DNA from 3 places in the Klenkia sesuvii genome. Region 3 is predicted to be linked to each of the others. Evidence: riboswitches for the same ligand, from Rfam matches in the RefSeq annotation. Region 3 holds a riboswitch; each other region holds the start of a gene.
The links. Region 3 has a riboswitch for cyclic di-AMP ahead of TEK04_RS20625 (aggregation-promoting factor C-terminal-like domain-containing protein). Riboswitches for the same ligand answer to the same signal wherever they lie in the genome.
Positions count from the first base shown of each region.

Region 1: another riboswitch for cyclic di-AMP. It lies ahead of TEK04_RS10905 (VldE C-terminal domain-containing protein); the one in region 3 lies ahead of TEK04_RS20625 (aggregation-promoting factor C-terminal-like domain-containing protein).
Region 2: another riboswitch for cyclic di-AMP. It lies ahead of TEK04_RS15405 (C40 family peptidase); the one in region 3 lies ahead of TEK04_RS20625 (aggregation-promoting factor C-terminal-like domain-containing protein).

Region 1 is NZ_JBAPLU010000009.1:97,278-107,459, reverse strand. Features, by position in the region: gene TEK04_RS10915 (MFS transporter) at 1-836, opposite strand, end outside; gene TEK04_RS10910 (M20/M25/M40 family metallo-hydrolase) at 833-2,152, opposite strand; cyclic di-AMP (ydaO/yuaA leader) riboswitch at 2,275-2,423, shown strand; gene TEK04_RS10905 (VldE C-terminal domain-containing protein) at 2,437-3,234, shown strand; gene TEK04_RS10900 (protein adenylyltransferase SelO) at 3,250-4,689, opposite strand; gene TEK04_RS10895 (zinc-dependent alcohol dehydrogenase) at 4,710-5,900, opposite strand; gene TEK04_RS10890 (hypothetical protein) at 6,239-6,619, opposite strand; gene TEK04_RS10885 (alpha/beta hydrolase family protein) at 6,812-7,615, opposite strand; gene TEK04_RS10880 (DEAD/DEAH box helicase) at 7,938-9,980, shown strand; gene TEK04_RS10875 (SLC13 family permease) at 10,082-10,182, shown strand, end outside.
Region 2 is NZ_JBAPLU010000017.1:17,445-27,626, reverse strand. Features, by position in the region: gene TEK04_RS15440 (alpha-ketoacid dehydrogenase subunit beta) at 1-380, opposite strand, end outside; gene pdhA (pyruvate dehydrogenase (acetyl-transferring) E1 component subunit alpha) at 377-1,507, opposite strand; gene TEK04_RS15430 (Lrp/AsnC family transcriptional regulator) at 1,660-2,130, shown strand; gene TEK04_RS15425 (alpha/beta fold hydrolase) at 2,150-3,655, shown strand; gene TEK04_RS15420 (hypothetical protein) at 3,695-4,213, shown strand; gene TEK04_RS15415 (serine hydrolase domain-containing protein) at 4,232-5,551, opposite strand; gene TEK04_RS15410 (DUF3817 domain-containing protein) at 5,562-5,900, opposite strand; gene TEK04_RS15405 (C40 family peptidase) at 6,015-7,151, opposite strand; cyclic di-AMP (ydaO/yuaA leader) riboswitch at 7,166-7,302, opposite strand; gene TEK04_RS15400 (phytoene desaturase family protein) at 7,540-9,063, shown strand; gene TEK04_RS15395 (NDMA-dependent alcohol dehydrogenase) at 9,068-10,182, shown strand, end outside.
Region 3 is NZ_JBAPLU010000036.1:9,486-19,667, reverse strand. Features, by position in the region: gene TEK04_RS20650 (putative bifunctional diguanylate cyclase/phosphodiesterase) at 1-1,175, opposite strand, end outside; gene TEK04_RS20645 (acyl-CoA dehydrogenase family protein) at 1,343-2,521, shown strand; gene TEK04_RS20640 (acyl-CoA dehydrogenase family protein) at 2,528-3,676, shown strand; gene TEK04_RS20635 (YceI family protein) at 3,736-4,335, opposite strand; gene TEK04_RS20630 (type 1 glutamine amidotransferase domain-containing protein) at 4,412-4,966, opposite strand; gene TEK04_RS20625 (aggregation-promoting factor C-terminal-like domain-containing protein) at 5,068-5,892, opposite strand; cyclic di-AMP (ydaO/yuaA leader) riboswitch at 5,949-6,075, opposite strand; gene TEK04_RS20620 (class I SAM-dependent methyltransferase) at 6,219-6,845, opposite strand; gene TEK04_RS20615 (MFS transporter) at 6,842-8,149, opposite strand; gene TEK04_RS20610 (polyamine aminopropyltransferase) at 8,249-8,917, shown strand; gene TEK04_RS20605 (hypothetical protein) at 8,967-9,185, shown strand; gene TEK04_RS20600 (hypothetical protein) at 9,182-9,622, shown strand; partial or broken gene TEK04_RS21400 (WapI family immunity protein) at 9,658-10,095, opposite strand; gene TEK04_RS20595 (ankyrin repeat domain-containing protein) at 10,106-10,182, opposite strand, start outside.

The sequences.
Region 1 (10,182 bases), on a different contig from region 3:
TGCACCGGCCACTGCCCCGGCGCGGTCAGCACGGGGACGTCGAGCAACGGCTCGGGCTGCCGGGCCTCCACCCGTACCAGCAGCCACCCGGCGGCCAGGCCGGCCAGCACCAGCAGCCAGGGCAGGGCCGAGCCCGGGCCCAGCACCCGCACCGCTACCAGCCCGCCCATCACCAGCAGCAGGGCGGTGGTCAGCAGGCCGAGCCCGGGCAGGTCCAACCGCCCCGGCACCCGCACGGCGTCGGGCTCGACGCCCCACCACACCACCGCCAGGCAGACGGTGACCACGAGCGCCGGCAGGGCGAGCAGCACGGGCACCGGCAGCACGGTGACCAGCGCACCGCTGGACAGCGCCCCGGCCAGCACCCCGAGCTGCAGGAAGGCGACCAGCACACCCGCCGCGCGGCGGGTGCGGTGGTCGTCGGCAGCCGCGCGCCGGTGCACGATCGCGACCTCCAGCGGCAGCCAGACGACGTAGGCGCCCTGCAGGGCCGACCCGGCGACGAACACGGCGAACCCCGCCGGGCCGGTGGCCGGTGCCACGGCCATCACCCAGGTGCCCAGCGCGGTGACGGCGGTGGAGGCCAGCAGCACCCGCCGGTGCCCGTGCAGGTCGGCCAACCGGGCCAGCACCGGCACCAGCAGGGCGGAGGCGACCAGCTGCGCGGCCTCGAACCAGTTCACGTCGCCGTCGCCGATGCCCAGCGCCCGGGCGACGTCGGAGAACACCGGTGTGTAGAAGCCCTGCAGCACCCCGCTGGCGACCTCGACCACCGACAGGGCACCGACGACGGCGAACAGCGTCTGCGCCCGGGCCTGCGCGGTGGCCCGGGTCATGCCGGCAGCTCCTGGACCAGGCGGCGGTACCAGTCGACCCCGGCCAGCAGGTCGGCCACCCCGATGTGCTCGTCGGCCGCGTGGATCGTCGCCCGCTGGGCCTTGGTCATGCGGAACGGGGTGAACCGGTAGACCCGGTCGCACAGGCCGGTGAAGAAGCGGGCGTCGGTGGCGGCCATCATCACGTAGGGCGTGGGCACGGCGTCGGGGAACAGCTCACCGGTGATGCGCTCCAGCAGCGCGAAGGCGGCGTCGTCCCAGGGCGAGACCGGGCTGGGCTCGTTGCGCTCGACGACCTCGAGCCGGATGCCGGGGCCGACGGTGCGGCGCACGTGCGCCAGCACCTCCTCGACGGTGTCGCCGACCATCACCCGCAGGTTGACCCCGGCACGCGCGGTGGAGGCGACCACGTTGAGCGCGGGTGACCCCGACAGCGTGGTGACCGCCACCGTCGTCCGCACCATCGCGGCCGCCTCGGCCCCGGCGGCCCGCAGCACCCGGGTGAGCACCGGCGCCAGCCGGTCGGCCCGGGCGAGCACCGGCCGCAGCGGTGCCGGCAGGTGCGGGCCGAGCCGGCGCAGCAGCTCCAGCGTGGGTGCCGGGGCGCGCAGGGGCAGCGGCGCGGCCTCCAGTGCGGTGATGGCGCGGGCCAGCCGCGCGGTGGGGCCGCCGGGGGCCGGGGTGGAGGCGTGGCCGCCGGCGCCCTCGGCGACGAGCTCGACCGACGTCACGCCCTTCTCGGTGACCCCGACGACCGCGAGCGGTGCGGCCACCAGGGGGAAGGCCTCGGCGGCCACCGCGCCGCCCTCGTCGAGCACGAACCACGGCCGCACCCCGCGGCGGCGCAGCTCGGCGACCGCGTCGGCCGCGGTGGTGCCGGACACCTCCTCGGTGGACCCGAAGGACAACCACACGTCGCGGGCGGGCACGAACCCCTCGGTCAGCAGCGACTCCACCGCCGCGCAGATGCCGACGACGGCGCCCTTGTCGTCGAGGGTGCCGCGGCCCCAGACCGCCCCCTCGTGGACCTCGGCCCCGAAGGGAGGGTGCGTCCACCGGCCCTCGGCGGGGACCACGTCGAGGTGGGCCATGAGGACGACGGGGCCCTCGGCGGACCGGCCCGGCCAGCGCACCAGCAGCGCGTGCGGTTCGACCTCGACCCGCTCCAGCCCGTGCAGGAGCGGGAAGTGCTCGGCCAGCGACGCGCGCAGCGCCACGAACGGGGCGGGGTCGGTGCGGGCCGGGTCGCGGTCGGCGACGGTGGGGTGCCGCACCAGCTCCTGCAGCGCCCGGACGGCGGGGTGGGTCTCGCTCACGCCGCGGATGCTGTCACGTGCGTACGACATCACGTGACGAATCCGCCGCTGATCCTTGGCCGCGGCTGTGCGGGTGGCTACCGTGGGCTGGTCGTCCCGCAGGGGCGACGCCGTCGAGTCGCCCGCTGGCCCCGCCAGCGCACGGGCGAGCCGGGGACCCACCGCAGTCCTGGGGTGCATCCCGCTGCCGGTCACACCTGACCGTCAGGGGTAGGGCGACTTCCCGCCCGAACCCGTCAGCTAACCCGGTAGGCGGCCACTGGGAGCAATTGGAGAGCCGCCGCATGGCGACCCCCCGAGCACGCCGCCACGGCGTGCCCACCCGCCGGCGCCGTCCGGCGATGTACCTCGGCCTGACCGCCTCCGGCGCCGTCCTGGCCCACGTCCTCATCGGCGCCGCGCCGGCGTCGACCCCGGTGGCCGCGACCGAGCCGGCCAGCGTCGCCGCGTCGCTCGGGCTGACCGCCGACGTCGCCCCCGCCCCGGACCTCGGTCAGCTGGCCGACCTCGCCGCCAGCCGCAGCACCCGCGAGGACCAGCAGGCCGCCGCGTCCGCCGCGCAGGCCGCCGCCGACCAGGCCGTGCTCGACCAGCAGGCCGCCGAGGCCGCCGCGGCCGAGGCCGCCGCGCAGGCAGCTGCCGAGGCGGCAGCCGCCGCCGCCGCGAAGGAGGCGGCCGAGGCCGCAGCCGTCGCCGCGGCGCCGGCCAACGCGGTGTCCGGGATCGCGAAGATCACCAACAGCGCGGGCCCGGTGAAGGCGGTCGTGCAGGCCGCCGCCGACGCCGTCGTCACGAACGTGCCGGGCGCGGACTCGATCACCCTCGGCGGCACCCGGGCCAGCGCCGCCGACCCGCACGGCCACCCGTCGGGCTACGCGCTGGACTACATGGTCATGCGCGACGCGGCGCTCGGCGACGCCATCGTGCAGTACCACATCGACCACTGGTCGGAGCTGCGCGTGGAGTACATCATCTGGGAGCAGCGCATGCTGTCCTCGCCGGGTGGTTCCTGGGTGATGATGGAGGACCGCGGCGGCACGACCGCGAACCACTTCGACCACCCGCACGTGAACTACCGCTGAGGACGCAGCCGTAGTTCACGTCCCGCAATAGGTGACGTAGGCCGTGTTCGGGCCGGGGGTGCGGTAGCGCTCCTGGCCCGGCCGCTCCTCGTAGGGGTGGCGCAGCACGTCGACCAGCTCGTCGAGGGGGCCGAGGTCGCCGGTCGTCGCGGCGTCCAGCGCCTCCTGCACGAGGTGGTTGCGCGGCACGTGGACGGGGTTGACCCGGTCCATGGCGTCGGCGTCCGGTCCGGCGGCGCGCCACCGCTCGAGCCACGCGTCGAACGCCGCCAGGTTGAGCACCAGCTCCCGCGCGGGCTCGACGTCCCCGCGTGCGGCCCCGCCCAGCGCCCGGAAGAACCCGGTGTGGTCGGGGTGGTTGGCGTCCAGCAGGGCCTGCAGGTCGGTGACCAGCGCGGTGGCGAGGTCGGCGTCGGCGGCGGCGGGCAACCCCAGCTTGGCCCGCATGCCCGCCGCCCAGGCCGCCTCGTAGCGCGGCAGGAAGGTCTCCAGGACAGCGACCGCGCGGGGGATCGCTGCCTCGGCGTCCGGGTCGATGAGCGGCAGCAGCGCCTCGGCCAGCCGGGCCAGGTTCCACTGCGCGGCCAGCGGCTGGTTGCCGTAGCGGTACCGGCCGCCGGAGTCGATGGAGCTGAACACCGTGTCGGCGTCGTGCGCGTCGAGGAAGGCGCACGGGCCGTAGTCGATGGTCTCGCCGGAGATGGTCATGTTGTCGGTGTTCATCACGCCGTGCACGAACCCGACCAGCATCCACTGCGCGACCAGCTCGGCCTGCACCCCGACCACGTGCTCGTAGAGGGCCAGCGCGGGCACCTCGGCGTCGGCAGCCTCCGGCACGTGCCGGGCGATCGCGTGGTCGAGCAGCCGCTGCAGCAGGTCCAGGTCGTCGGTGGCCCGGGCGAGCTGGAACGACCCGACCCGCAGGTGGCTGGCCGCCGTCCGGGCGAGCAGCGCACCCGGCTGCGGGGTCTCCCGCTGCACCGTGCGACCCGTGCCGACGACGGCCAGCGACCGGGTGGTGGGGATGCCGAGCGCGTGCATCGCGGTGCTGATCACGTACTCGCGCAGCATGGGGCCGACGACGGCCAGCCCGTCGCCGCCGCGCGACCACGGGGTGCGTCCCGAGCCCTTCAGGTGCAGGTCGGTGTCCCCGAGCTCGCCGAGCAGCAGTGCCCGGCCGTCGCCGAGGCGGGGGGAGTAGCTGCCGAACTGGTGGCCGGCGTACCCCTGGGCGACCGGGCGGGCGCCGTCGGACACCTCGTTCCCCGTGAGGAACGCGAGGCCGGACGGCGTCCGCAGCCAGGCCGGGTCGAGCCCGAGGGACTCGGCCAGTGCGTCGTCGAGGGCGAGCAGCCGCCGGTCGGGTGCCGGGTCGGCCTGCCACGGCACCGACAGCTCGGGCAGGTCGTCGGCGAAGCGGTGCCCGAGGCGGATGCCGGTCTGGGTGCTGCTCACCCCCACGACGGTACGTCCGCTCAGACGCCGGCGGGCTTGAGCAGGACCTTCTGCCAACCGTGCTCCTTGGCGCGGAAGTTCGTGTAGGCCTCCGGGGCCTGGGCCAGCGGCAGCCGGTGGGAGGCGAACGTGTCGACGCCGAGCGGGTCGTCGTCGGTGAGGAGCGGCATGATCTCCGGCACCCACTTCTTGACGTTGCACTGGCCCATGGTCAGCTGCAGCTGCTTGTCGAACAGGGTGAGCATCGGGATGGGGTCGGCGGCGCCGCCGTAGACCCCGGACAGCGAGATGGTGCCGCCGCGCCGGCAGATGTCGATGGCGGAGTACAGGGCGGCGAGCCGGTCGACACCGGCGGTCTTCTGCAGCGGGGCGGCGAGGACGTCGGGCAGCAGTCCGGCGGCCTTCTGCACGAAGGTGGTGGCGGGGGAGCCGTGCGCCTCCAGGCCGACCGCGTCCACGACGGAGTCCGGCCCGCGACCGTCGGTCATGTCGCGGATGGCGTCACCCAGGTCGTCCTCGTGCTCGCGCAGGTCGACCACCTCCACACCGCGCAGCCGGGCCCGCTCGAGCCGGTCGGGGACCAGGTCCACGCCGATGACGCGGTAGCCCTTGTGCAGGCCGATGCGGGCGGCGAAGTCGCCGACCGGGCCGAGGCCGAGGACGACGAGCGTGCCGCCCTCTGGGACGTGCGCGTAGGCCACGGCCTGCCAGGCGGTGGGCAGGATGTCCGACAGGTAGGCGAACCGGTCGTCGGCCGGGCCCTCCGGCAGCTTGACGTGGGTGAACTGCGCCTGCGGCACCCGCAGGAACTCGGCCTGCCCGCCGGGGACGGAGCCGTACATCTTCGAGTAGCCGAACAGCGCCGCACCCGACCCCTGGTCGCGCACCTGGGTGGTCTCGCACTGGGTGTACAGGCCGCGGTCGCACATCCAGCAGTGCCCGCAGGAGATCTGGAAGGGGATGGAGACCCGGTCGCCGACCCGCAGGTCACCGGTCTCGCCGCCGACCTCGACCACCTCGCCCATGGTCTCGTGGCCCATCACGTCGCCGACGCTCATGAACGGGGCGAGGGGCTCGACGAGGTGGAGGTCGGAGCCGCAGATGTTGGTGGTGGTGACGCGGATGATGGCGTCGGTCGGCTGCTGGATCGTCGGGTCGGGGACGTCGTCCACGCGGACGTCGCCCTTGCCGTGCCAGGTCACTGCCTTCATGGGGGTCCCCCTCGGTCGCGCGGTCGCTGCGCCCGTGGTCTCCAGGCCCGCGGCTCCTCCCCACCGCGGAGGGGGGCCGAAACAGCGGCGTGCGCATGCAGGCACATCGCACGCGGTGCGCAGCTGGCGCTGGGGCAGCCGGGGGATCGTGGGGTCGCCGAGAGCGGGGGTCCGATGATGGCGTTGCTGGCCACCGTGCTCCTGCTGTTCCCGGCATGGGTCGTGGGTGGCGGAGCAATGGGTCGTGGCCGGTGGCGGACCTGTCCTGGTGCAGCGTGGTCGTCGGTGGGCGCGTCGAGGACGGCCCTCAGCGGTCGAGCGGGCGAACTGACCTCGGGCTAAGCCCGGTCGAAGAGGGTGACCCCCGACGGGGACGCCGTGAACGGGTTGGCCCACTCGGACTCGGCGCCGGTGATGGGTGCGGCGTCGGTCACGACGGTGGTGGGGGAGCCGGGGTAGATCGCCAGCACGCGGGTCGGCGAGGTGAGCTCGACGGTGTGCTCGAGCAGCTCGCCGCGGCGCATCTGCCGGGTGGTGCGGGTGCCGGTGAGCTCCTCGCCGACCGCGGCCACCCACCGGGCGCCGTCGACGTCGAACGTGATCGCGGCAATGCGCTCGCCGGCGGGCGCGGGCTCGCAGCCGGCGAACTCGGCGAGGGCCTCGTAGAGCCGCTCGGCCTGGTCGGGGTCAGCGGCGCGGGGCAGGAAGAAGGCTGGCACACCCGCAGTGTGCTGGGCAGGTCCGACGATCCGGCCCGCGGTACCGCACTGGCGGGCGGGTGCGCGCCCATGCGGGTCAGGGAGCCGGTCGGGGCGCGTCGGGCCGCACGGGCGAGGCGGGTGCGCCCCCGTGCGGGTCGGAGACCGGGGTCAGCCGCGTGGGGGCGCCCTGGCGGGCGGGTGCGCGCCCGCTCAGCGGGCGAGGTCGGCCAGCAGGTCGAGCTGGGTCCGCCACACCGGCCCGGACGGGTCGATGAGCACGAAGTGGTCGCCGTCGACCTCGGTGAGCGTCGCGTCGGCCCCGGCCGCGGTCGCCGCGGACACGTAGGACTGCGACTGCGACAGTGGCACGTTGGTGTCCGACCGCCCGTGCACGCAGCGCACCGGGACGGCGAGCGGCACCTGCTGCACCGGGTCCACGGTCGCGTCCACCGGCCCGCCGACGAAGGCCTCGACGGCCCCGCCGCCCAACCCCTCGTCGGCCGCTGCCCGCAGGTCGAGGACCCCCGCCTGGGACACGGCCCCGGTCAGCGGGACCGTGGCCCCGGTGCGCCCGGCCGCCCACACCGCCAGGTGCCCGCCTGCCGAGTGCCCGAGCGCGAGCACGTGGGTCAGGTCGAGGTCGGTGGTGGCGAGCGCGTCGATCCCGGCCGCGACGTCGTCCAGCGTCGCGGGCACCCCACCGCCGTTGCCCACCCGCCGGTACTCCAGGTTCCACGCCGCCCAGCCCTCGGCCGCCAGCGACCGGGCCAGGGGCTCGCCGAGCGAGGCGTCGTACTGCGCCCGCCAGAAACCGCCGTGGATGACCACGACCACCCCGCGCGGGGTGCCGGAGGGCCGGTACAGGTCGGCCCACTGGCTCGGGTCGGACCCGTAGGCGCTGCGCGTGGTGCCCTGATCGGGGCCGGGTCGGGAGCAGGCGGCGGTCACCGCGCCGAGTGTGCCCCAGGCGGCCAGGCCCAGCAGCTGACGTCGTCGCATGCCCGGGGTTCGCACGTCGACACCCTGCTGGACGTCGGCGGGCGGGTCGGTCTCCCGCGCCGGTGTCGGTCCGCGTAGCCTGTGCGTCGGGAGCAAGGCCCGCCACCAGTCGTCGGCGTGCGGCTGCTCCCGCACCGGACCGGGCCGTTGCTGGCCAGCGGTCCACGCACCGTCCGGCGCACCCGGGACGTCGTCCCGGCGCTCGTGCGCCGCGCACCGCCGCGCCGGGAGCGCGCGCAAGCAGGAGGAGACGCAGTTGGTTCGAGCAGGCCAGCGTCGGGACGGCGCTCGCCGCACCGCCGGGCGGGGCGGGCACCGCCCCCGCAGCACCGACCTCGTGGGCGCCCTCGCGCGCACCGTCCGCGAGGTGGAGGCAGCGGCCAAGCGCGGCCGCGTCACCCCCTCGGTGCGGGCCCGGTTCCAGGCCGTCGCCCTGCTGCTGCGCGAGGAGCGCGCGCGGGTGCGCACCGCCGAGGGGAGCGAGGCCCACCGCGCCGAGCAGCTGAAGCGGCTGGAGGGCATCGCCACGATCCTGGCCACCACCGCCGTCCGCGACGCCGGCCTGCTGGCCCTGCTCGGGGACGACGCCGTCGTCTCCGCCGCGGCCCGCCAGGTGGCCAAGGAGATCCGGCAGGACCTGGGGCTGGAGCCCGAGGAGGACGACGAGCCCGAGCCCACCCCGGTCGCCCCGGTCGAGGTCGGACGGCGGGTCGTCCCGCAGTCGGTGGTCTCCCGCCAGCTGGCCAACCCCTTCCTGGCCCCGGACTACGAGGCCGGCGCGGCGCAGCGGGGCCCGCGGGTGGGGCGGCTGGCCGGCTGGGAGCTCATGGGCCCGCTGCTGACCTCCTTCGAGCGAGCGAGCGGCGGCGCGCCGGCGTGCATGCCGCTGCCGTTCCCGACCAGCCGCTTCACCCCGCCCGGGCTCGAGCTGATGTCGCACCAGGGCCAGCTGGTCGCCGCGGCCGCCGAGGGGCACCGCAGCTTCCTGCTCGCCGACGAGCCGGGTCTGGGCAAGACCGCCCAGGCGCTGCTGGCCGCCGAGGCGGCGATGGCCTACCCGCTGCTGGTCGTCGTCCCCAACGTCGTGAAGACCAACTGGGCGCGCGAGGCCGCGGTCTGGACGCCGCACCGGCCGGCGACCGTCGTCCAGGGCGACGGCGAGACCGTCGACGGGTTCGCCGACATCGTGGTCGTCAACTACGAGGTGCTCGACCGGCACCGCGGGTGGCTGGGCGAGTTCGGGTTCCGGGGGATGGTCGTCGACGAGGCGCACTTCATCAAGAACGTCACCTCCCAGCGCTCGCAGCACGTGCTCGCGCTGAGCGAGGGCATGCGGCTGCGCACCGCCAAGCCGCTGCTCATGGCCCTGACCGGCACCCCGCTCATCAACGACGTCGACGACTTCCGGGCCATCTGGCGGTTCCTGGGCTGGGTCGACGACAGCAAGCCCCTGGCCGAGCTGACCGAGCGGCTGGAGTCCCTGGGGCTGGTGCCGGCCGACCGCGAGTTCTACGACGCCGCCCGGCGCGCGGTCATCGACATGGGGATCGTGCGCCGCCGCAAGGTCGACGTCGCCGCCGACATCCCGGCCCGCCGCATCGCCGACCTGCCGGTCGAGCTGGACGGCGCCGTGGGTCGTTCCATCCGGGCCGCCGAGCGCGAGCTGGCCCAGCGGATGGTGCACCAGTACCGCTCGGCGATGGCCTACCGGGACGTCGTCGACGACGAGCTGGACATGGACCTGGTGCGCCGGGTGGCCAAGAGCGAGCTCAAGGACGCGATGACCCGCCAGACCGGCGAGAACGTGTTCTCGATGATGCGGCGCATCGGCCTGGCCAAGGCCGAGCTGGCCGCCGACTACGCCGCCCAGTTGGCCCGCAGCGCCGGCAAGGTCGTGTTCTTCGCCAAGCACATCGCGGTCATGGACACCGCCGAGGCCTCGTTCGAGAAGGCCGGGGTGCGGTTCTCCTCGATCCGCGGCGACCAGACGCCGTCGGCCCGGCAGAAGCAGGTCGACGCGTTCGTCACCGACCCCGACGTCAAGGTCGCGGTCTGCTCGCTCACCGCGGCCGGCGTCGGGCTGAACCTGCAGGTGGCGTCGAACGTCGTCCTGGCCGAGCTGTCGTGGACCGACGCCGAGCAGACCCAGGCCATCGACCGCAGCCACCGCATCGGGCAGACCGAGCCGGTCACCGCGTGGCGGATCATCGCCGCGCAGACCATCGACTCCCGCATCGCCGAGCTGATCGGCAGCAAGGCCGGCCTGGCCGCCCGGGCGCTCGACGGCTCCGACGAGGAGGTCGCCGGGACCGGTGACGTCCAGCTCGAGGCCCTGGTCGCCCTGCTGGTCGACGAGCTGGGGGCGCCGGCGCCGGGCTGACCCTGTGCGCTCCCTGTGGCGGTGGTCACGGTGGGCGGGCACGATCAGGACCCGCGTCGAGCCGGCGCCCGCGGTGGCGCCCTGACCCAGAGGGGCCTGCCGTGGCGCAGCCGACCACCGAGACCGCAGCCGACCGCTACCGCGGCAAGCTCGACGAGGCCGCCGAGGGGTGCACGGTGCCCACCCGGCGCCTGTGGGTGGG
Region 2 (10,182 bases), on a different contig from region 3:
TCGACCGCGCCGATGCCGCCGCCGAAGGGGATGCGGATGGTGATCGGCATCGGCAGCTTGCCGCGCGAGCGGGCGTGGATCTTGGCCACCTGGGTGACGATCTGGTTGTAGGCGGGGAAGACGAACCCGTCGAACTGGATCTCCACGACGGGCTTGTAGCCGCGCATGGCCAACCCGACCGCGGTGCCGACGATGCCGGCCTCGGCCAGCGGGGTGTCCACCACCCGGGCCTCGCCGAAGTCCTTCTGCAGGCCGTCGGTGATCCGGAAGACCCCGCCGAGCTTGCCGATGTCCTCGCCCATGAGCACGACCTTCGGGTCGTCCTCCATGGCCGTGCGCAGGCCGCTGTTGAGCGCCTTGCCCAACGTCAGGGTGGTCACTGCTGGAACCCCTCCTGGTAGGCGAGGAACGCGGCGCGCTGGGCGGCGATCTCCTCGGTCTGCTCGGCGTAGACGTGGTCGAACATCTCGGTGCCGGCCGGGTCGGGCATCTCCAGCGTGCCTTTCCGGATGCGGGCGGCGAGCTCGTCGGACTCGGCCTCGACGCCGGCGAAGAACTCGGACCCGGCCTTGCCCGACCGGGAGAGGTAGGCCTTCACCCGGGCCACCGGGTCGCGCAGCTTCCACTCCTCCAGCTCGTCGGCGAGCCGGTAGCGGGTGGGGTCGTCGGAGGTGGTGTGCGCACCCATCCGGTAGGTGAAGGCCTCGATGAAGGTGGGGCCGGAGCCCTCGCGCGCCCGGGCCAGCGCCGCGCGGGTGACGGCCAGGACGGCGAGGACGTCGTTGCCGTCGACCCGCACCCCGGGGAACCCGAAGCCCGCCGCGCGCCGGAACAGCGGCACCTTGGACTGCCGCTCGATCGGCACCGAGATGGCGTACTGGTTGTTCTGGCAGAAGAAGACGACGGGGGCGTCGAACGTGGCCGCCCAGATCATCGCCTCGTTGACCTCGCCCTGGCTGGTCGCGCCGTCGCCGAGGAAGGCGATGGCGGCAGCCTCCGCGTCATCGCGCTGGATGCCCATCGCGTAGCCGGTGGCGTGCAGGCACTGCGCACCGATGACCACGGTGTAGAGGTTGAAGCCGGTCTGCACCGGGTCCCAGCCGCCGAGGTCGTTGCCCCGGAACAGGCTGATGACGTCGAGGGGGTCGACCCCACGGGTCCAGGCCACGCCGTGCTCGCGGTAGGTGGGGAAGGCCATGTCACCCTCGCCGAGCGCGCGGCCGGCACCGATCTGCGCTGCCTCCTGCCCCTGCAGCGAGGCCCAGATGCCCAGCTCGCCCTGGCGCTGGAGGGCGGTGGCCTCGACGTCCCACCGGCGGACCAGGACGAGGTCGCGGTAGAGGGCGCGCAGCTCGTCGTCGCCGACGTCGAGGGAGTACTCGGGGTGCTCGACGCGCTCGCCCTCGGGGGTCAGCAGCTGGACCAGCTCGGGCTGGGCGGGCAGGTGCGGCGCGTGAGCCCCGGGGACCGGGTCCACCATCTCCTGCGCTTCCGGCACTGCGGTCACCGATGTCCTCCTCGCTGTGCGACGGCGCGCCCCGGGCAGGCCGGGACGCCGTGTGCAGCACATCACTCCCGGGACGAGATGCGCAAGGCGACCCGGGGGAATTGAGCACGATGGTCGGTGGATGCCGGGTGTGGCGTGGCACACTGAGCACCGTGCCCGGCATCGACGCCACCGACGCCCGCCTACTGCTGGCCCTGTCCGCGGACCCCCGGGCCACGGTCATGGCCCTGTCGCAGACCCTCGGGCTGGCCCGCAACACCGTGCAGGCGCGGCTGGCCCGCCTGGAGTCCGGCGGCGTGCTGGACCCCTTCGAGCGCCGGGTGCGGCCCGAGGCGTTGGGCTACCGGCTGGGGGCCTACATCACCGCGACCGTCGTCCAGACCTCGCTGGCTGAGGTGAGCGCCGGCCTGGCCGACATCCCCGAGGTGCTCGAGGTGATCGGCCTGTCGGGGGCCGCCGACCTGCTGGTGCAGGTCGTCGCGGTCGACGCCGACGACCTGTGGCGGATCAGCGAGCAGGTGCTGGCCATCCCCGGCGTGCAGCGCACCGACACCAACCTGGCGCTCCGCCGCTTCGTCGACCACCGGATGACCCCGCTGCTCGAACGCGCCGCCGGCCGCTGAACCCCGGTTAGGGTGCGCCGTGCGGATCCGGCCCCTGCTCGCGCTCGTCGTCCTGCTGCTGGCCGGCTGCCGCATCGACGGCACCGCCACGCCTGCCCCGGAGGGCTGGGCATTCGTCTCCGAGCAGCCCTGCGCCGCCTCGACCGGCGCCGGGGACTTCTCCTGCGTGACCCTCAGCGTGCCGGTGGACCACGCCCGCCCCGCCGGTGAGCACTGGGACGTCGTGTTCGGCCTGCTGCGCGCCGAGGGCGAGCGGAGGGGCGTGTTCGTCACCGCCACCGGCGGGCCGGGCTCGAGCGGGCTGGCCGCCGCGGACGCGTACAGCTCGTCCTTCCCCGACGAGGTGCGGCAGGGCTTCGACGTGGTGTTCTTCGACCAGCGCGGCATCGGTCTGTCCCAGGAGTTCCGCTGCGACGACGCCTACGACGACTACTACGTGCCGATCCAGGCCTCGTCGTCCTCCGCCGACCGCGACGAGTTCGCCGCGGCCAGCACGCAGTTCGGCCAGGACTGCTTCGCCGAGGCGGGGGTCGACCCGTCCACCGCGCCGCGCTACGCGACCGCGCAGGCCGTCGAGGACCTCGAGGACTTCCGGGAGTGGCTGGCCGCGCCGCAGCTGACCCTGTACGGCGAGAGCTACGGCACGCAGTACGTGCAGACCTACGCCGCGGCCCACCCCGACCGGGTGGCCGGGCTGGTCCTGGACGGGGTGGTCGACCTGACCACCGACCAGCCCGGGTTCGCCGTGCAGCAGGCGGAGGCCGCCGACGGCGTGCTCACGGCGACCTTCGCGCGCTGCGACGCCGACCCGGTCTGCGCCGACGCCGCCCCGGGCGGCACGGCGGCGGGCTACGACGCCCTGCTCGACCGGTTGGCCGCCGACCCGGTGACGCCGCCGGGCGGCCAGCCGGTGGACGACCTGACCCTGCGGGCAGCGGCCGCGTCGTCGATGAGCGACCCGTACTCGCGGGAGGTGTTCACCGACGCACTCGTCGACGCGCTGCTCGGCGACGTCGCGGCCCTCGACGAGCTCGGCAACGGTCCCTACGCCCCGGACCCCTCCTTCTCCGACGGGCTGTTCTACGCCGTCGAGTGCCAGGACTACGACGTCGTCCCCCAGGACGGCGACCCCCGGGCCGAGCTCGACGCCTGGCTCGACGTGTCGGCGCAGCGGGGCATCGACCAGCTGCGCCTGGGGGGCTCGTTCTACGGCGACCTCGACTGCCTGTTCTGGCCGGGGTCGACGACCACGCCGGACGTCGAGCGCCCCGCGCCCGTCACCGACCCGCCCTACCCGGTCATGGTGCTGAACGCCGACACCGACCCGAACACGCCGTTCGTCGGCGCGGAGGACGTCTTCCGCGACCTGACCCCGGGCGCCGGCCCCGCCGACGCCGCGGTGATCCAGCTCGACGGCCCGCACGTGGTCTACGGCCGCGGCGACCCGTGCGTCGACGACCCGGTGAACACCTTCGTGGCCACGGGCCAGGTGCCCGACCGACGGGTCACCGTCTGCCGGTGGTGACCGTTTCCGGGGTGCGCGGCTGCGGGTAGCGGGCACTGCATGGCGAAGAAGACCCCACTGGGTGCGATCGGCAAGGGCAGGCGCGGCATCTCCGCGGGCGGGTGGGCGCTGCGCGGGGCGGCGGCCGGCGCCGCCGGTACGACGGTGCTCAACACCGTCACCTACCTGGACATGGTGCTGCGCGGGCGCGGCACCAGCGACACCCCCGAGCAGACCGTCGAGGCGCTGGCCGACAAGGCGGGCGTCGACATTCCGGGGTCGGGCGACACGCGCGACAACCGGGTCGCCGGTCTGGGGCCGCTGACCGGTGTCGCGGCCGGGGTGGGCGTCGGGGTGCTGGCCGGTCTGGCCCGCGCCGCCGGGTTCCGGCCCCACCCGCTGGTGGGCGGGCTGGTGGCCACCGTCGGTGCCCTGGTGGGCGCCAACGGCCCGATGGCGGTGCTGGGCATCAGCGACCCGCGCACCTGGTCGGCCACCGACTGGGCCGCCGACGTCGTGCCGCACCTGGCCTACGGCATCGCCACGCACTCGACCCTGGCTGCGCTCGACCGCGCCTGAGGCCCCCCGGGCCGGGGCTCAGCGCCAGCCGACGGGGTCGACGCCGCCGGGCACCGGGGCGGCGGGGTCGTAGGGCTGCCGGGTGAACACGAACGTCGCCAGGTCGAGGTGGTCGTCGGCGATGCGCAGGGTCTCCCCGGCGTAGTAGCCGTCGAGGCCGACCCAGCTGCCGTCCGACCGCCGGACGAACCGGCTGGCCCGCCCGGCACGGCCGGGTAGCGGGCCCAGGTGCAGCGCCCCGTCCCCCTGCGCGCGCAGCACGTGCGGCGCCGGGCCCCAGAACCAGACGCCGAGGACGTCGAGCGGGACCGGCGGGGGTGCTGGCGTCCAGGCGGGCACCACCCGCGGTTCGGCCGCCTTCAGGTCGGCCAGCAGGCCGGGCACCAGCGGGTCCAGCCCGCTGGTGGTGTTGGCCAGCATGACCGCGCCGGTGAGCTCGGTGCGGTCGACGAACACCCCGGCGAGGAAGCCGGGCATCGATCCCCCGTGCCCGACCAGGGTGGTCCCGTCGACGCGCAGCACCTGGACGCCCAGCCCGTAGGCCGACCACCCGGCGGCGGAGCCGTCGACGCCGGCGGGCACGACCATCTCGGCCAGGGTGGCGGGGGCCAGCACGTCGCCGGTGTCGCCCAGCAGGAACGCGGCGAACCGGCCGAGGTCGGCCAGGGTCGCCCAGAGCTGGCCGGCGGCGTCCATCACCCCGGCGTCGTGCTCGGGCTCGGGCAGGACGACGTCGGCCCACGGGTGCACCGCGGTGCCCCGGGCGGCCATGCCGGACGGGCGCGCGGTCGTGCGGACCATGCCCAGCGGCGCCAGCACCTCGCGGGTGACGACGTCGACCCACGGTTGCCCGCGGTGCCGGGCCACCAGTTCGCCGAGCAGGCCGAAGCCCAGGTTGGAGTAGTGGAACCGGCGGGCGGCGCCGAGCACGACGTGCTCGGGTCCCAGCTGCAGGTCCGCCAGCGACCCGCCGGGCACCCGCTCCCACCAGCCGCCGGGGCTCTCGCTGGACGCACCGGCCAGGTGGGAGAGCAGCTGACCCACCGTGCGCGCGCCCAGCGGCGTGCCGGGGACGTGCTCCTCCAGCGGGTCGTCCAGGTGCAGGCGGCCCTCGTCGCGCAGCCGCATGACGGCCACCGCGGTCACCGTCTTGCTGATCGACCCGAGCCGGTACTGGACGTCGGTGTGCGGGCCGGGGACGTCGCCCCGGCCGGCCGACCAGGCCAGGGCACCGTCGCGGACCACCCCGGCCACCAGGCCGGGCGCCCGGCCGGTGGCCTGCACGCGCGCGGTGCGGGCGAGCAGGGCGCGGGCGGTGGTCGGCTCGACGCTGGGCATGCCCTGCAGGCTAGGGGGTGGCGGCCGGGTCCCCGACGGGCAGACGGCCGGTGCGGGCGGCCCACCGCTCGAACCAGACGGTCGCGAACGGCGGCACCGAGGCCACCAGGGCCAGGGCGGCGGTGCGCAGGTCCCAGCGCAGCACCCGCCAGCAGACCAGGGCCAGCACGACGTAGACCACGAACACCGCGCCGTGCACCGGGCCGGCGATCTGCACCCCCAGCTCGGAGGTGCGCAGCACCCACTTGACGAACATGCCGGCCAGCAGCAGCGCCCAGCTGACCGCCTCGGCGAACGCGACGACGCGGAAGGCGCGGGCGACGGTGGGGGGTGCGGGGAGTGCGGCCACGACCAGCACCAACGGACACGTGGCCGCCGCCGTCCCCGGGTGTGACCGACCCCGCACAGCACGGAGCCCCGGTCACCGAACGGTGACCGGGGCTCCGGTGGTGCGGTGCGGGGGTCAGCCCGCGATGCGGCGGTAGGCCGTGGGCGCGGAGCCCATGGCGTCGATGCTGGCCACCTTGACGACGTCGCCGGACGTCGGGGCGTGCACCATCTGGCCGTTGCCGATGTAGATGCCGATGTGGCTGACCGGCGAGTAGAAGGCCACCAGGTCACCGGGCTGCAGCTGGCTGCGGGACACCGACTGGCCCATCGAGGCCTGGGAACGGCTCGAGTGCGGCAGCGAGATGCCGGCCGCGGCGTAGGCGTACTGCACCAGACCCGAGCAGTCGAAGCTGTTGGGACCGGACGCGGCCCACACGTACGGGGCGCCCCGCTTGGACATCGCCGTGTCGACGGCGACCTGGGCGGCGGCGGAGTTGGCGACCACGCTGCTGCCCGCCGGGGCGGCCGAGGCGCTGGACCCGCCCGAGCTGCTCGAGTTCGAGCTGCTCGAGCTGTCGTCGCGGTCGGCTCGGCTGGTGGCCGTGGTGCGTGCGGCGACCTCGGCCGCGGCGGCCTCGGCCGCAGCGCGCTCGGCGGCCGAGAGCCGTTCGTACTGGGCCTGGTACTCCGCGATCTCGGCGTTGAGCTCGGCCTGCTGCGCGGTGACCGCGTCGACCTGGGCCTGCGCCTCGGCGGTGGCCTGCTCGGCGGTCTGCTGGGCCGTGGCCGCGGCGTCGTTGGCCTGCTGCGCCTGGGTGAGCACCTCGGTGCTGTGCTCGGACAGGAGGTCCAGGGTGGCCGACTGCTCGACGAACTCGCCCGCCGAGCTGGCGGTCAGGAGGGTCTGCAGGCCGGCGAGCTGGCCGCCGCCCTGGTAGGCGGTGCGCGCCACGCTGGTCACCGAGCCGCGGGCGGCCTCGAAGTCCGACTGCGCGGTCTGGGCCGCGGCGACGGCCTGGGCCTGGGCGGCCTGGTCGGCCTCCAGCGCCACGCGCGCGTCGTTGAACTGCTCGGTGAGGACCTCGAGCTGGTGCCCGCGCTCGGCCACGAGCTGGGCGGCCTCGGCGGAGGTGGTGGGTTCGGGGGCGGCCTGGGCCGGGGCGGCGGTCACGAGGGTGCCCGCGGCGACACCGGCGGCGGCGAGGAGGGTGATGGCGGCGCGACGGCCCCGGAGGGCTGGACGGCGCGCAGGCGTGCTGGAACTCGCCATGTGCGGCGGGTGGTCCTTTCTCCCAACGGCCGCCTACCGGGTTAGCTGACGGATTCGGGCGGGAAGGTCGCCCGGCACGTCGGGCCCTCGCGGGCCGTCGGTGCTTCACCCCAGTGCTTCGGTGGGTCCCCGGTCCTGGCGCGCCCCGGTGGTGCTGGTGGTGGTGCTGGGGCGGCCGTGGTTCGGCGGCGTCCGGTCGGCTGTCACCCAGGGCGGGTGGCGGAACGATCCGTCCGGACGGCACGACGGTAGGTGTGTGACCGTTTCGTGACAAGTGAGCCCGTGCCGATTGTGGAGTTCCGCACGTTCGTCACCGGGACACGCCCTGAGCACGCTCACAACCGGTTACCGGACGGTTGCGTCCGGACCGGTGGGCCAGGATGCCGGGATGAGCTACGACGTGGTGGTGGTCGGCGGCGGGCACAACGGACTCGTGGCGGCGGCGTACCTGGCCCGGGCCGGCCGGTCGGTGCTCCTCCTCGAGCGCAGGGCGGCGCTCGGCGGGGCGGCGGTCAGCGAGGCGGTCTTCCCGGGGGTCGACGTCCGGCTCTCGGCCTACTCCTACCTGGTCAGCCTGCTGCCCGACCGGGTCGTCGCCGACCTCGACCTGGGCGTCGAGCTGGCCGACCGGGCGGTCAGCTCGGCGACCCTGCTGGGCGACCGGGCGCTGCTGGTCGAGCGCGACCCCGGGCCGGCCACCGCGGCCTCCTTCCGGGCGCTCACCGGCTCGGACGCCGAGTGGGCCGGCTGGCAGCGCTTCTACGGCCGGCTCGCCACCCTGGCCGAGGACCTCTCCCCCACCCTGGTGCAGCCGTTGCCCTCCACCGCCGAGCTCGAGGGCCGGCTGCGCGACCGGCAGCTGTACCGCGACCTGGTCGAGCGCCCGCTGGCCGAGGTCGTCGCCGACCACCTCGACGCCGACGTCGCCCGCGGGGTGGCGCTGACCGACGGCCTGATCGGCACGTTCGCCGACGTGCACGCCGCCGACGGGCTGGCCGGCCGCTGCTTCCTGTACCACCTGGTCGGCAACGGCACGGGCCTGTGGCGGGTCCCGGTGGGCGGCATGGGCGCGGTGAGCGGCGCGATGGCCGACGCCGCCCGCCGGGCCGGGGCCGACCTGCGCACCCGGACGGCGGTCACCGCCGTCGAGACCCGGGCCGACGGCGTCACGGTGCACTGGACCGACGACGAGGGGACGGCGCACGCCGCGGACGCCGCCCACGTGGTGGCCGGCTGCGCCCCCGCTGTGCTGGACGAACTGACCGGCGCCGCGCCCGCGCCCCGACCGGTGGGCGCCCAGCTGAAGGTCAACATGGTGCTGACCCGGCTGCCCCGGCCGCGCTCGGGCCTGGACCCGGCGGTGGCCTTCGGCGGCACCTGCCACGTCGACGAGGCCGCGTCGCAGATCGACGCCGCCTACGCCGACGCCGCGGCCGGACGGCTGCCGGGCACCATCCCGTTCGAGGTCTACTGCCACTCCCTCACCGACCCGTCGATCACCGGCGGCACCGGGCTGCACACGCTCACGCTGTTCGGGCTGCACACCCCGGCGACGCTGTTCACCGCCGACCCGGTGGGCGCCCGCGAGGAGGCGGTGCGCCGGGTGGTGGCCCAGCTCGACGCCCAGCTCGAGGAGCCGCTGGCCGACTGCCTGGCGACCGACGCCGACGGCCGCCCGTGCCTGCAGGCGGCGTCCCCGCTGGACGTCGAGGCGTCGCTGGCCATGCCGGGCGGGCACATCTTCCACGGCGACCTCAGCTGGCCGGTGGCGAGCGAGGCGCACCCGGCGGGCACCTGGGGTGCGGCGACCGCCCACCCGCGCGTGGTGTCGGCGTCCTCGGGCGGCACGGTGCGCGGCGGGGCGGTCAGCGGCCTCGGCGGCTACGCCGCGGCCCGGCATCTGCTGGGATGAGCCCGTGGAGACGACCGGCGCAGTGCTGCGCGGCGAGGGTGACCAGTACGAGCTCGTGACGCTGCAGGTCGGCGACCCGGGCCCCGGCGAGGTGCTGGTGGAGATGGCCTACGCCGGCCTGTGCCACTCCGACGAGCACCTGCGGCACTCCAACGCCGGTGGCCGCTACCCGATCGTCGGCGGCCACGAGGGGTCCGGGGTCGTGCTGGCGGTCGGGGCGGGGGTGACCCGGGTGGCCCCCGGAGACCACGTCGTGGCCAGCTTCCTGCCCGCCTGCGGCACCTGCCGGTGGTGCGCCTCGGGCCGGTCCAACCTGTGCAACCTGGGCGCCACCATCGGCACGGGCCAGCTGCCCACCGGCACCTGGCCGTTCCGGCTGGACGGCGAGGAGCTGGGCGCGTTCTGCATGGTCGGCGCGTTCGCCCGGCACTCGCTGCTGCACGAGGCGTCGGTGATCAGGATCCACCCGTGGCTGCCGCTGGACACCGCGGCCCTCATGGCGTGCAGCGTGCCCACCGGCTGGGGCTCGGCGGTGTACGCCGGCGGCACGCGGCCCGGCGACACCGTGGTCGTGGTCGGCTGCGGCGGGGTGGGGGCCAACGCGGTGCAGGGCGCGGTGCACGCCGGCGCCTCGCACGTCGTCGCCGTCGACCCGGTGGCCTTCCGGCGCGAGTTCGCGCTGACCGTCGGGGCGACCCACGCGGTGGGGACGTCGAAGGAGGCCGCGGCGCTGGCCCGCGAGCTGACCTGGGGCAACGGCGCCGACGTCGTCGTCCTCGCACTCGGGTCGACCGACGCCGAGAGCACCCGGCTGGCCGCCCGCTGCCTGGGCAAGGGCGGCACCCTCGTGCTCACCGCGCTGGCCGACGTCGCCTCCGACGTCACGCTGTCGCTGCAGGGCAACGGGGTGACCGCCTACGAGCACCGTATCCAGGGCGCGCTGTTCGGCAGCTGCAACGCCCACCGCGACGTCCCGATGCTGCTGCGGCTGGCCGAGGAGGGGAAGCTCGAGCTCGACCGCCTGGTCACCCGGCGGTACTCCCTGGACCAGCTGCACCAGGGCTTCGCCGACCAGGCCGCCGGCGAGACCATCCGCGGCCTCCTGGTCCACGGGGGCTG
Region 3 (10,182 bases):
GCCGAGATCCGGTCGCCCAGGTACACGGCGCCGTCCTCGTCGACGTCCTGGCAGACCACGACGAACTCGTCCCCGCCGAAGCGCACCACGAGGTCGTCCGGGCGCACCACCGAGCGCAGCCTCCGGGCCACCTGCACCAGCAGCTGGTCGCCGGCGGCGTGCCCGAGCGAGTCGTTGACCACCTTGAAGTCGTCGATGTCCAGGAACAGGCAGGCCAGGCCGCCCGCGGCGCCGGGCACGAACCGCTCGGCGACGAACGCGGCCAACCGGGTGCGGTTGGGCAACCCGGTGAGGGGGTCGTGCGTGGCCTGGTGGGCCAGTCGGCTCTCGAACGCCAACCGCTCGGTGACGTCCTCGATGGTGGCCACGAAGCCGCTGCCCAGCCCCGGTGTGTGCACGTGCGCGAACCGCACCACGGTGGTGCGCTCGTCCCCCGGGGCACGCACCAGCCGGGCCCGCACCTCGCCGACCTCCCCGGTCAGGGCCGCGACCGCGCACCCGACCACCTCGTCGGCGTCCTCGGCGTGCACGACCGACAGCCAGCCGGTGCCCAGCAGCTGCTCGGCCTGCCGGCCGGTGAGGCGGCAGAAGGCGTCGTTGACGTGCGCCAGCCGCAACCCCTGCTCCGACAGCAGCGTGGGCACCGGTGAGCGCTCGGTCAGGGTGGTGAACCGGCGCTCGTGGGCCGCGGCGGAGTCGGCGAGCGCCTGCTCGGCGTCGCTGCGGGCGTGCCGCACGCTCAGCGCCCACACCCCGGCCTCGGGCGAGGGGGTGGCGTAGACCAGGACGTCGACGAGCTCCCCGGTCCGGGTGCGGACGCGCAGCTCGGCGCCGACCGACCGCTCGCGGCGCAGCAGCGGCGCCGGGCCCGGGGCGGTCGTGCCCGGCAGCAGCTTGTCCAGCGGCATCCCCAGGAGGTCGGCGACCGCGTGCCCGAGCAACCGCTCGACGCCGGCGTTCGCCCAGCGCACCCGGGTCCCGGTCGGGTCGACGACGACCACGAGCAGGGCGAGGTCGACGCGCACGGTGGCGGCGTGCACCAGGGCGGTGGTGATCCGGTCGGCGTCCGACGACACGCCCGGCGGGGGCCCCGGCGGTGTCCCCGTCGGTGTCCCCGCCGGTGCCGTCGCCCACACCCCGGCGGGGGCGGGCACGGTGGTCGTGGGGATCGGCACCCCCGCAGGGTCGGCAGACCCGACGGACCGGTGAAGCCGCCGGGCGCCACGCTCACCCGTGCGGGTGGACGTGCCCCGGGTTACCCGTCGGTAACGGATGTGGGAAAGTCGGTGCTGCCGCCGGGGCGGCACGGTCGCCGGCCCGGGAGAGAGATGAGGGTTCCTCCATGCAGTTGCACCTGTCGCCCGAGGACCAGGCGTTCCGGGACGAGATGCGCACCTTCTTCACCACGCAGATCCCGCAGACCATCCGTGACGACGTCGCCGCGCACCGCGAGGTGTCCAAGGAGCAGTACGTCGAGGCGCAGCGGATCCTGAACGAGGCCGGCCTCGCCGTCCCGCACTGGCCCGCCGAGTGGGGTGGCCGCGACTGGACGCCGCTGCAGCGCCACATCTGGCGTGAGGAGATGCAGCTGGCCGCCGTCCCCGAGCCGCTGGCGTTCAACGCCTCCATGATCGGCCCGGTCATCGCCGCCTTCGGCAACCAGGAGCAGAAGGAGCGCTTCCTGCCGGCCACCGCCAACCTCGACATCTGGTGGTGCCAGGGCTTCTCCGAGCCCGACGCCGGCTCCGACCTCGCGAGCCTGCGCACCACCGCCGTCCGCGACGGGGACGACTGGGTGGTCAACGGCCAGAAGACCTGGACGACGCTGGGCCAGCACGCCGACTGGATCTTCTGCCTGGTGCGCACCGACCCCACTGCCGAGAAGAAGCAGCGCGGCATCTCGATGCTGGTCTTCCCGATGAACTCCCCCGGCGTCACCCTGCGCCCCATCGAGCTGCTCGACGGCGGCTTCGAGGTCAACGAGGTCTTCTTCGAGGACGTGCGGGTGCCCGCGGAGAACCTGATCGGCGAGGAGAACCGCGGCTGGGACTACGCGAAGTTCCTGCTCGGCAACGAGCGGGTGGGCATCGCCCGGGTCGGCGCCACCAAGCGCATGATCGTCGACGCCAAGCAGCGCGCCGCCGGGATCACCTCCGGTGGCCGCCCGCTCATCGAGGACCCCTCGATGCGCGCGCGCATCGCACAGCTGGAGAACGAGCTGCTGTCCTTGGAGCTCACCGCCCTGCGGGTGGTCTCCAACTCCAGCGACGGCAAGCCCAACCCCGCGTCCTCGGTGCTCAAGCTGCGCGGCTCGGAACTGCAGCAGGCCGCCACCGAGCTGATGGTCGACGTCGCCGGTCCGCTGTCGCTGGCCTCGTTCGCCGACGACGACGCCACCGACGTGCCCGAGTGGGCGCGGGTGGCCACCCCGGAGTTCTTGAACTACCGGAAGGTCTCCATCTACGGGGGCAGCAACGAGGTGCAGCGCACCATCATCGCCGGCACGATCCTGGGGTTGTGATCTGACATGGACTTCACCTTCGACACCGAGCAGCACGCCCTCCGCGAGGCCGTGGCCGGCCTGCTGCAGCGCGCCTACGACCCCGAGAAGCGCCGCGCCGTGACCAAGGAGGACCCGGGCTTCGACGAGAAGACCTGGGCCCAGCTGGCCGAGATGGGCGTGCTGGGCCTGCCCTTCGCCGAGGCCGACGGCGGCATGGGTGCCGGGCACGCGGAGGTCGCCCTCGTCGCTACCGAGATCGGCCGGGTGCTGGCCCCCGAGCCCTTCGTCGAGTCGGTCGTGCTGGCCGGTGGGCTGGTGTCCGCGGTCGGCACGCCTGCGCAGCGCGCCGAACTGCTGGGCCCGCTGGCCGAGGGCAGCTCGCTGGTGGTGTTCGCGCACGCCGAGCCGGGGAGCCGCTGGACGCCGTCGGCCACCGCCGTCACCGCGACGCAGTCCGGCGACGGCTGGACCCTGTCCGGGGTCAAGGAGCCGGTGCCCTCGGGTGCCCGCGCCGACGTCCTGGTCGTCTCCGCGGCCGTGGACGGCGGCACGGCGCTCTTCGTCGTCCGCGGCGACGCCGCCGGGCTCACCCGCGACGGGTACCGCAGCCACGACGGCACCCGGGTCGCCCGGGTGGCCCTGGAGGGCACCCCCGCCGAGCTGCTCGGCGAGGGCACTGCCGACCGCACGCGCGACGTCGAGCTGGCCCTGGCCCGGGCCAGCGTGGCCTACGCCCACGAGGCGGTGGGCGCGATGGAGACCGCGCTGCGCACCACCAGCGAGTACCTGAAGACCCGCAAGCAGTTCGGGGTGCCGCTGTCGCGCTTCCAGGCGCTGACGTTCCGGGCCGCCGACATGTACGTGTCGCTGGAGTTGGTCCGCAGCATCGCGCTGTGGGCGACGATGGTGGTCGACGCCGAGGACTCCACGCCCGAGGCGGTGCTCGCCGCGGCCGACCGGGCCCGGCTGCAGACCTCCACCGCCGGGCGGCACATCGGCAAGGAGGCGATCCAGCTGCACGGGGGCATCGGGGTCACCGCCGAGTACAGCGTGGGCCACTACACCTCGCGGCTCACCGCCATCGACCACCTGCTCGGTGACGGCGCGTGGGCGACGAACCGGCTGGCCGAGCGGGTCGACGCCTACGGTACCGTCGAGGCCCTCCCCGCCTGACCCCGCACGCACGCAGGAGCCCCGGTCCGCACCTCGCGGACCGGGGCTCCTGCGTGTGGTCAGGCCTGCTTGATGACCGAGACGTCGAACTCCAGCTGCACCTTGTCGCTGACCAGCACCCCGCCGGTCTCCAGGGCGGCGTTCCACACCAGGCCCCAGTCGCTGCGCTTGAGCGCCAACGCCCCCTCGAACCCCACCCGGGTGTTGCCGAAGGGGTCCAGCGCGCTGCCGGTGAGGGTGAAGTCGACCGACACCTCGCGGGTCTGACCCTTGATGGTCACGTCCCCGGTGACGGTGTACTCGTCGTCGTCGACCTGCTCGACCGCGGTGGACACGAAGGTGATGTCGGGGAACTGCTCCACGTCCAGGAAGTCCGCCGAGCGCAGGTGGGCGTCGCGGTCGGGTTGGCCGGTGTCGAGGCTGGCGGCGTCGATGCGCAGCTCGACCCGGCTCGCGGAGGGCTCGGCCACCGCGAGGTGGGCGACCCCCTCGAACCGGGTGAAGGTGCCGCGCACGGTGGTGACCATGGCGTGCCTGGCCCGGAAGCCGATGCGGGTGTGGGCGGCGTCGACGGCGTAGTCGCCGGACACGTCGCTCAGCGCTGAGGTGGCGTCGTCGAAGTCGGTCTCGCCGGCTCCGGTCGCGCGGTGCTTGGCCACGGTGGACGGTCCTCCCAGGGGTGCAAAAACGCCCTATTCTGACCCGTTGACCGTGGCCGCGCACCGGCGGGCGGGCTCAGCTCCCCGCGAACAGCTCCACGGCGGCCCGGGCGAAGGCCGGGACGTCGTCGGGGTTGCGGCTGGTGACGAGGTTGCCGTCGCGGCACACCTCCTGGTCCACCACCGTCGCACCACCCCGCCGGAGGTCCCCCCGGATGCTCGGGTAGGACGTCAGCGTGCGGCCCTCCAGCACCCCGGCCTCCAGCAGCGTCCAGGGCGCGTGGCAGATCGCCGCGACGGGCTTGCCCGCGTCGAAGAAGGCCGTGACGAAGGCGAGCGCGTCGCCGTCCTGGCGCAGGGTGTCGGGGTTCACCGCACCGCCGGGCAGCAGCAGCCCGTCGTAGTCGGCGGCCGCGACGTCGGCGACCAGGTGGTCGACGGGGTAGGTGTCGCCCGGGTGGATGTCGCCGTTGACGCCCTGCACGGTGCCGTCCTCGACGCCGTCGGGCACCGACAGCAGGTGCACGGTCGCGCCCGCGGCCTCGACGGCCTTGCGGGGCTCGTCGAGCTCGATCTGCTCCACGCCCTTGGCGGCGAGGATCGCGATGGTCTTGCCGGTCAGTTCAGCCATGCCGCTCCCGGTGCCCGTTCCGCCCCGGGGTCGAAACGGCCCGGGGCGTCCGAGGGGCGGCCGCCGGGCGGTTGCCGGGCGGTTGCCGGGTGTTCGGGGGATCAGTACCAGCCGGTGGACTGCGAGTGCGCCCAGCCCCCGCACGGCGAGCCGTAGCGCTCGTCGAGGTAGACGAGGCCGGCGTCGATCTGGCGGAAGCCGTTCGACGTCTTGGCGATGCCGGTGCCCGCCCAGGTGGAGTCGAGGAACTGCGGGATGCCGTAGGCCGTCGAGGTGGGGTTCTGCGCGGTCGGGTCCCAGCCCGATTCCCGGCCCCACAGGCTCTCCAGGCAGGAGAACTGCCGCTCGTCACCGCCCAGCTGGGCCAGGGCGTAGTCGTGGAAGTCCTGCGTGGTGGCGTTCGCGGCGGCGGCCTCGGCGGCAGCCGCCGCCTCGGCCTGCGCGGCGGCGGCGGCCTCGGCCGCGGCCTGCGCCTCGGCTGCGGCCTGCGCCTGGGCGGCGGCCTCGTCGGCGGCGGCCTGGGCCTGCGCGGCGGTGGCCTCGTCGGCCTCGCGCTGGGCCCGGCTGGCGGCCAGCTCCTGGAGGTGGCCGCTGAGCTCGGTGGCGGCCGTAGTGCCGTCGGCCGGCGCGACGATGCCCAGCTGCTGGGCGACGCTCACCGTCTGCGCGACCGGGTCGACCTGCTCGGCCTCGGCGTCCGGGCCGGCGCCGATGAGCACGTTGACCAGCACGGCGCCGGCGGCGGCCGCGGCCAGGTACACCGCGGGACGGCGGACGGGCACGAGGCGGTGCCGACCCCGGGCGAGGGCCGCCACGGTCTCCTCGGCGCTGCGGACCACCTCGAACTCGGCGGTGATGGTGCCCACCCGGAGGAGGGGCTGCTGACCGTCGCGGTCGGCAGGGCGTGCGGAATGGCGTGCGCTCATGCGGGCGTGCGGGTCCTCGTCTTCCGGTGCGCCGACCGTGCGGGTCGGTGCGGCCGCCTACCGGGTTAGCTGACGGGTTCGGGCGGGAAGAAGCCCTACCCGGCCTCGGCGCACCCGCAGGCGCGCTCCGGCCGGGATTCACCCCGGTGCTGCGGTGGGTCCCCGGTTCACCTGCTGCCGCGGGCTGCGCTGCCCGCGACGGTGACTCAGCGGCGTCCGGTGGGTCTCCCGGGGAGGGAGGTTCGCCCGACCGGACGCGCCCACGTTACGAGGACGTCACACGAGATGACAACAGCCCCACGCGAACAACACAGGTGTCATCCGCCTCACGGCAGTCGCCACACCGTGGTGCGACGCGCGACGTCCACCCCGGAGTCGGGGACGTCGTACCCGGCCACCTCGTGCAACCCGTCGGGCAGCTGGGAGCGACCGGGGTCGCCGACCAGGACGACGGCCCCCCGCACCCAGGCGGTGAACAGCCACGGCCGCACCCGGTCGGCCATGCGCAGGTCGTAGAACACGTCGCCGGCCAGCACGACGTCGACGTCGGGCTCGTCGTCGAGCACGTCACCGACCGGCTCGACGCCGGCCACCCCGTTGGCGGCGGCGTTGAGCGGGATGACCGCGAGGGCGTAGGGGTCCACGTCGCTGGCCACCACCCGGGCGGCACCGGCAAGCGCAGCGGCGATGCCGACCAGCCCGCTGCCGGCGCCCAGGTCGAGCACGGTGCGGCCGGCCACCAGCTCCGGGTGGTCGAGCACGTGGCGGGCCAGCGCCTGGCCACCGACCCAGGCCGCGGCCCAGAACGGCGAGGCCTCCCCCGCACCCGGGCCGTCGTCCATCGCCTGCCAGAGGGCCGTGACGTCGTCGGCGAGGTGCAGCGCGACCTCGGGCACCAGCGGCGGGCGCACGAGCCGGGTGTGCTGCGCGAAGAAGTCGGCGGGGACGGTCATCGCCGCGCCCCGCGTCGCACCCGGCTGACCATCGCCGTGTACAGCGGGGTGAGCACGACGCCGTCGCCGGCCAGCCGGTCCCGCAGCCGCCGGCGGTGGGTGAGGACGCCGACCAGCCCGATGGCCCAGAACAGGTACTGCACGGCGAAGGCCGCCTTGAACGCGCCGAGGTCGTAGGCGGTGGAGCTGCCCGGGGTCATCGCGTCGAGCACCGCCCCCACCGCGAGCACGACCAGCAGCGACGCCACGAACCCGCCGATGTTCACCACCCCCGTCGCGCTGCCCAGCCGGTGCACCGGGTTCCAGGTGCGGGCGTAGTCGAACCCGATCATCGAGCCCGGGCCGTTGGTGGCGAGCACGACGACCAGGACGACGAGCACCCACAGCGGCGCCCGCCCGGGCCACAGCAGCACGACCGTCCAGCTGGCGACGGTGGCACCGGCGATGCCGAACACCAGGGCCGAGCGGCGCAGCGGCCACCGCCCGCACAGCTTGCCCAGCAGCGGGCCCACCGCCATGCCGACCACGACGAGCAGGGTGAGCAGCCCGGCCGCGGTGGCCGGGGCCAGGCCCTGGCCCAGCACGAGGAACGGGTAGCCCCACAGCAGGGCGAAGACCGTGCCGGAGAACTGGGTGACCAGGTGCGTGTACAGGCCGATGCGGGTGCCCGACTCGCGCCAGGCAGCGGCCACGTTCTCGCGGATCTCGGCCCACCCGGCCACCGGGGCGACCGGCGCCCCGGGTGGGGCGTCGCGCAGGCCGGCCACGACGAGGACGGCGACCAGCACGCCGAGGGCCGCGGCACCGGTGAAGGTGGCCGTCCACGAGCTGTGGTGCAAGGCGAGCACCAGGGGGTAGGCGGCGGCGACCTGGCCCAGCTGGCCCAGGATGCCGGTCAGCTGGGTGACCACCGGGACGGTGGGCCCGGTGAACCAGAGGGTGACCACCCGCAGCACGCTGATGAAGGTCATGGCGTCCCCGGCACCGACCAGCACCCGGGCGGCGACCGCCGTCGGCACGTCGGAGGCCACGGCGAGCAGCAGTTGCCCCGCGGCCATCGTGGTCGCACCGGCGGCCACCATCGCCCGCGAGCCGAAGCGGTCCAGGGCGACACCCACGGGCACCTGCAGCCCGGCGTAGACCGCGAGCTGCAGGACGAGGAAGAGGCTGACCGCCGACGCCCCGGCGGAGAAGCGTTCCTGGGCGTCGACGGCGGCGACGCCCAGCGATCCCCGCTGGAAGACGGCCACGGCGTAGGCGAGCAGCCCGACGACCCAGACGGCGTAGGCGCGGCGGGTGTTCACGCCCCACGATGACACCTCGGCGCCCCGCGGTGTTCCCGGCCGGTGGGTGGGATCGGTCTCCCCCGGGACGGGCAGGATCGACCCGTGCAGGATCAGGGCATGCGGACGGAGCTGGGCCGGGTGAGCGGGCCGCACGGCGAGGTGGCGCTCTGGCGCCGCACCGGGGACGACGGCACCGTGGTCACCGAGCTGGTGGTCGACGGCGTCTTCGCCATGGACGACGTCGACACCTCCACCGAGCGGGCCCTGGCCACCGAGGCACTGGCCCGGGTCGAGGGTGGCGACCTCGCCGTCCTGGTGGGCGGGTTGGGCCTGGGGTGGACCGCGGCGGCCGTGCTGCGCGCGCCCGGGGTGGCCGAGGTGGTGGTCGTCGAGCTCGAGGACGCGCTGCTGGAGTGGGCCGCGGCCGGTCTGCTGCCCGGGCTGCCCAGCCTCGCCGACCCCCGGTTGGACCTGGTGGCCGGCGACGTCGCCTGCGCCTTCGCGCCCGACCGCTACGACGTGGTCCTGCTCGACGTGGACAACGGGCCCGACTTCCTGGTGCACGGGTCCAACGCCGGCCTGTACGGCGCGTCCGGGCTGGCCCGCGCCCTCGGCGCCGTGCGGCCGGGCGGGGTGCTGGCGATCTGGTCGGCCGACCCCTCGCCGACCCTGCTGGGGCGCCTGGCCGACCTGCCCGGTGCGGTTGCGGCCGAGCAGCTGGTGCTGCCGGTCGAGCGGGAGGGCCGGGTCTTCGAGTACGCCGTGCTCCTGGTTCGTCGCAAGTGACCGGGTAAACCACGTTTCCGCCCGCCCCGAGCGGGACACCCGGGTCACCATGACTGCTCCGGACACCACCACCGAGACCCGCACCTTCGCCGACCTGGGGAAGGAGATGTGGTCCTACCTCACCGGCAAGGGCGCCGCCATCAACTACGAGTTCGTCGACATGACCGTCGAGGTGCCCCGCGAGATCGGCGCCGACGCGCCGCGGGCCACCTGGAAGCTGAACGGCACCCTGCGCATCACGACCGCCGAGGGCGTCTCGCAGGGATGAGCGACCGCCTCGTCGTCCGGGCCGACCTGGCGATCGCCGTCGGCGACGTCGCCGCCCGGCTCACCGGCGACGGGTCGGACCTCACCCTCGCCGCGACGGACCCGCTGGCCCTGTGGCGGGCCGTCGTCGGCACCCCGTGGCCGACCGGGGCCCGGTTGCGTCCCGGTCGGGTCGCGGTCGGCCGGCTGGCCGACGAGCTGGCCGGCCGCGGCGTGCACCTGGACGTGACCGGGCCGCACGGCCGGGTGGTCGAGCTGGGGGCAGGGGTCTCCTCCCCCGCCGGCCGGGCCCTGACCGGCTCGGCCGCCGTGCGGCCGGGGTCGGCCCGCACCGTGACCGCGACCGCCCGGGCGGCCCTGCCCGACCGGTGGGTCCGGCTCGGCGCGGTGGCGGCCCTCCTCGCCCTCGCCGGGACCTGGGCGGCCCGCCGGCGGTGAGCCCGGGGCCACCCGTGGGCGACCACCTCCGCGGTCCACTCCTGGGCCGCCGCCAGCAGCCCGTCGACGTCGACGTCCAGCGGCACCCCGCCCCCGGTCGGCCGGCCGGTGACCGGGTCGCACCACGCCGCCGGGCCGGCCAGGTGCACGCGCAGCAGCCGGCGGTCGTCGCGGGCGGCGTCGAGCACCCACCACAGGGCCGGCTCCGCGGCGACCACGCCGCGGCCGACCAGGCCGTCGGGGGCCTCGGCGACCGTGCGCAGCCACGAGCCGAGCTGGGCACCCTCCCAGGGCGTCAGGCACGGCTCGCGGAACACCCAGTGCCGCCCCTCGGTCGTGTGCACCTCCCCCCGCACCACCAACCAGGCCAGCGACCAGTCAGGCCGGGCGAGCTCCACGGCGCGCACGTCGACCGCCTGGCGGCGCAGCACCCGCAGGTCGACCCAGGCGCCGTCGGCGGAGCGGAGCCTCACGGCGGGCCGGTCAGCCGCGCGGCCGGTCGAGCAGGGCAGACATCTCCGTCAACCCGAAGAACGCGGCCGTCTCCCGCGCGCTGGGGC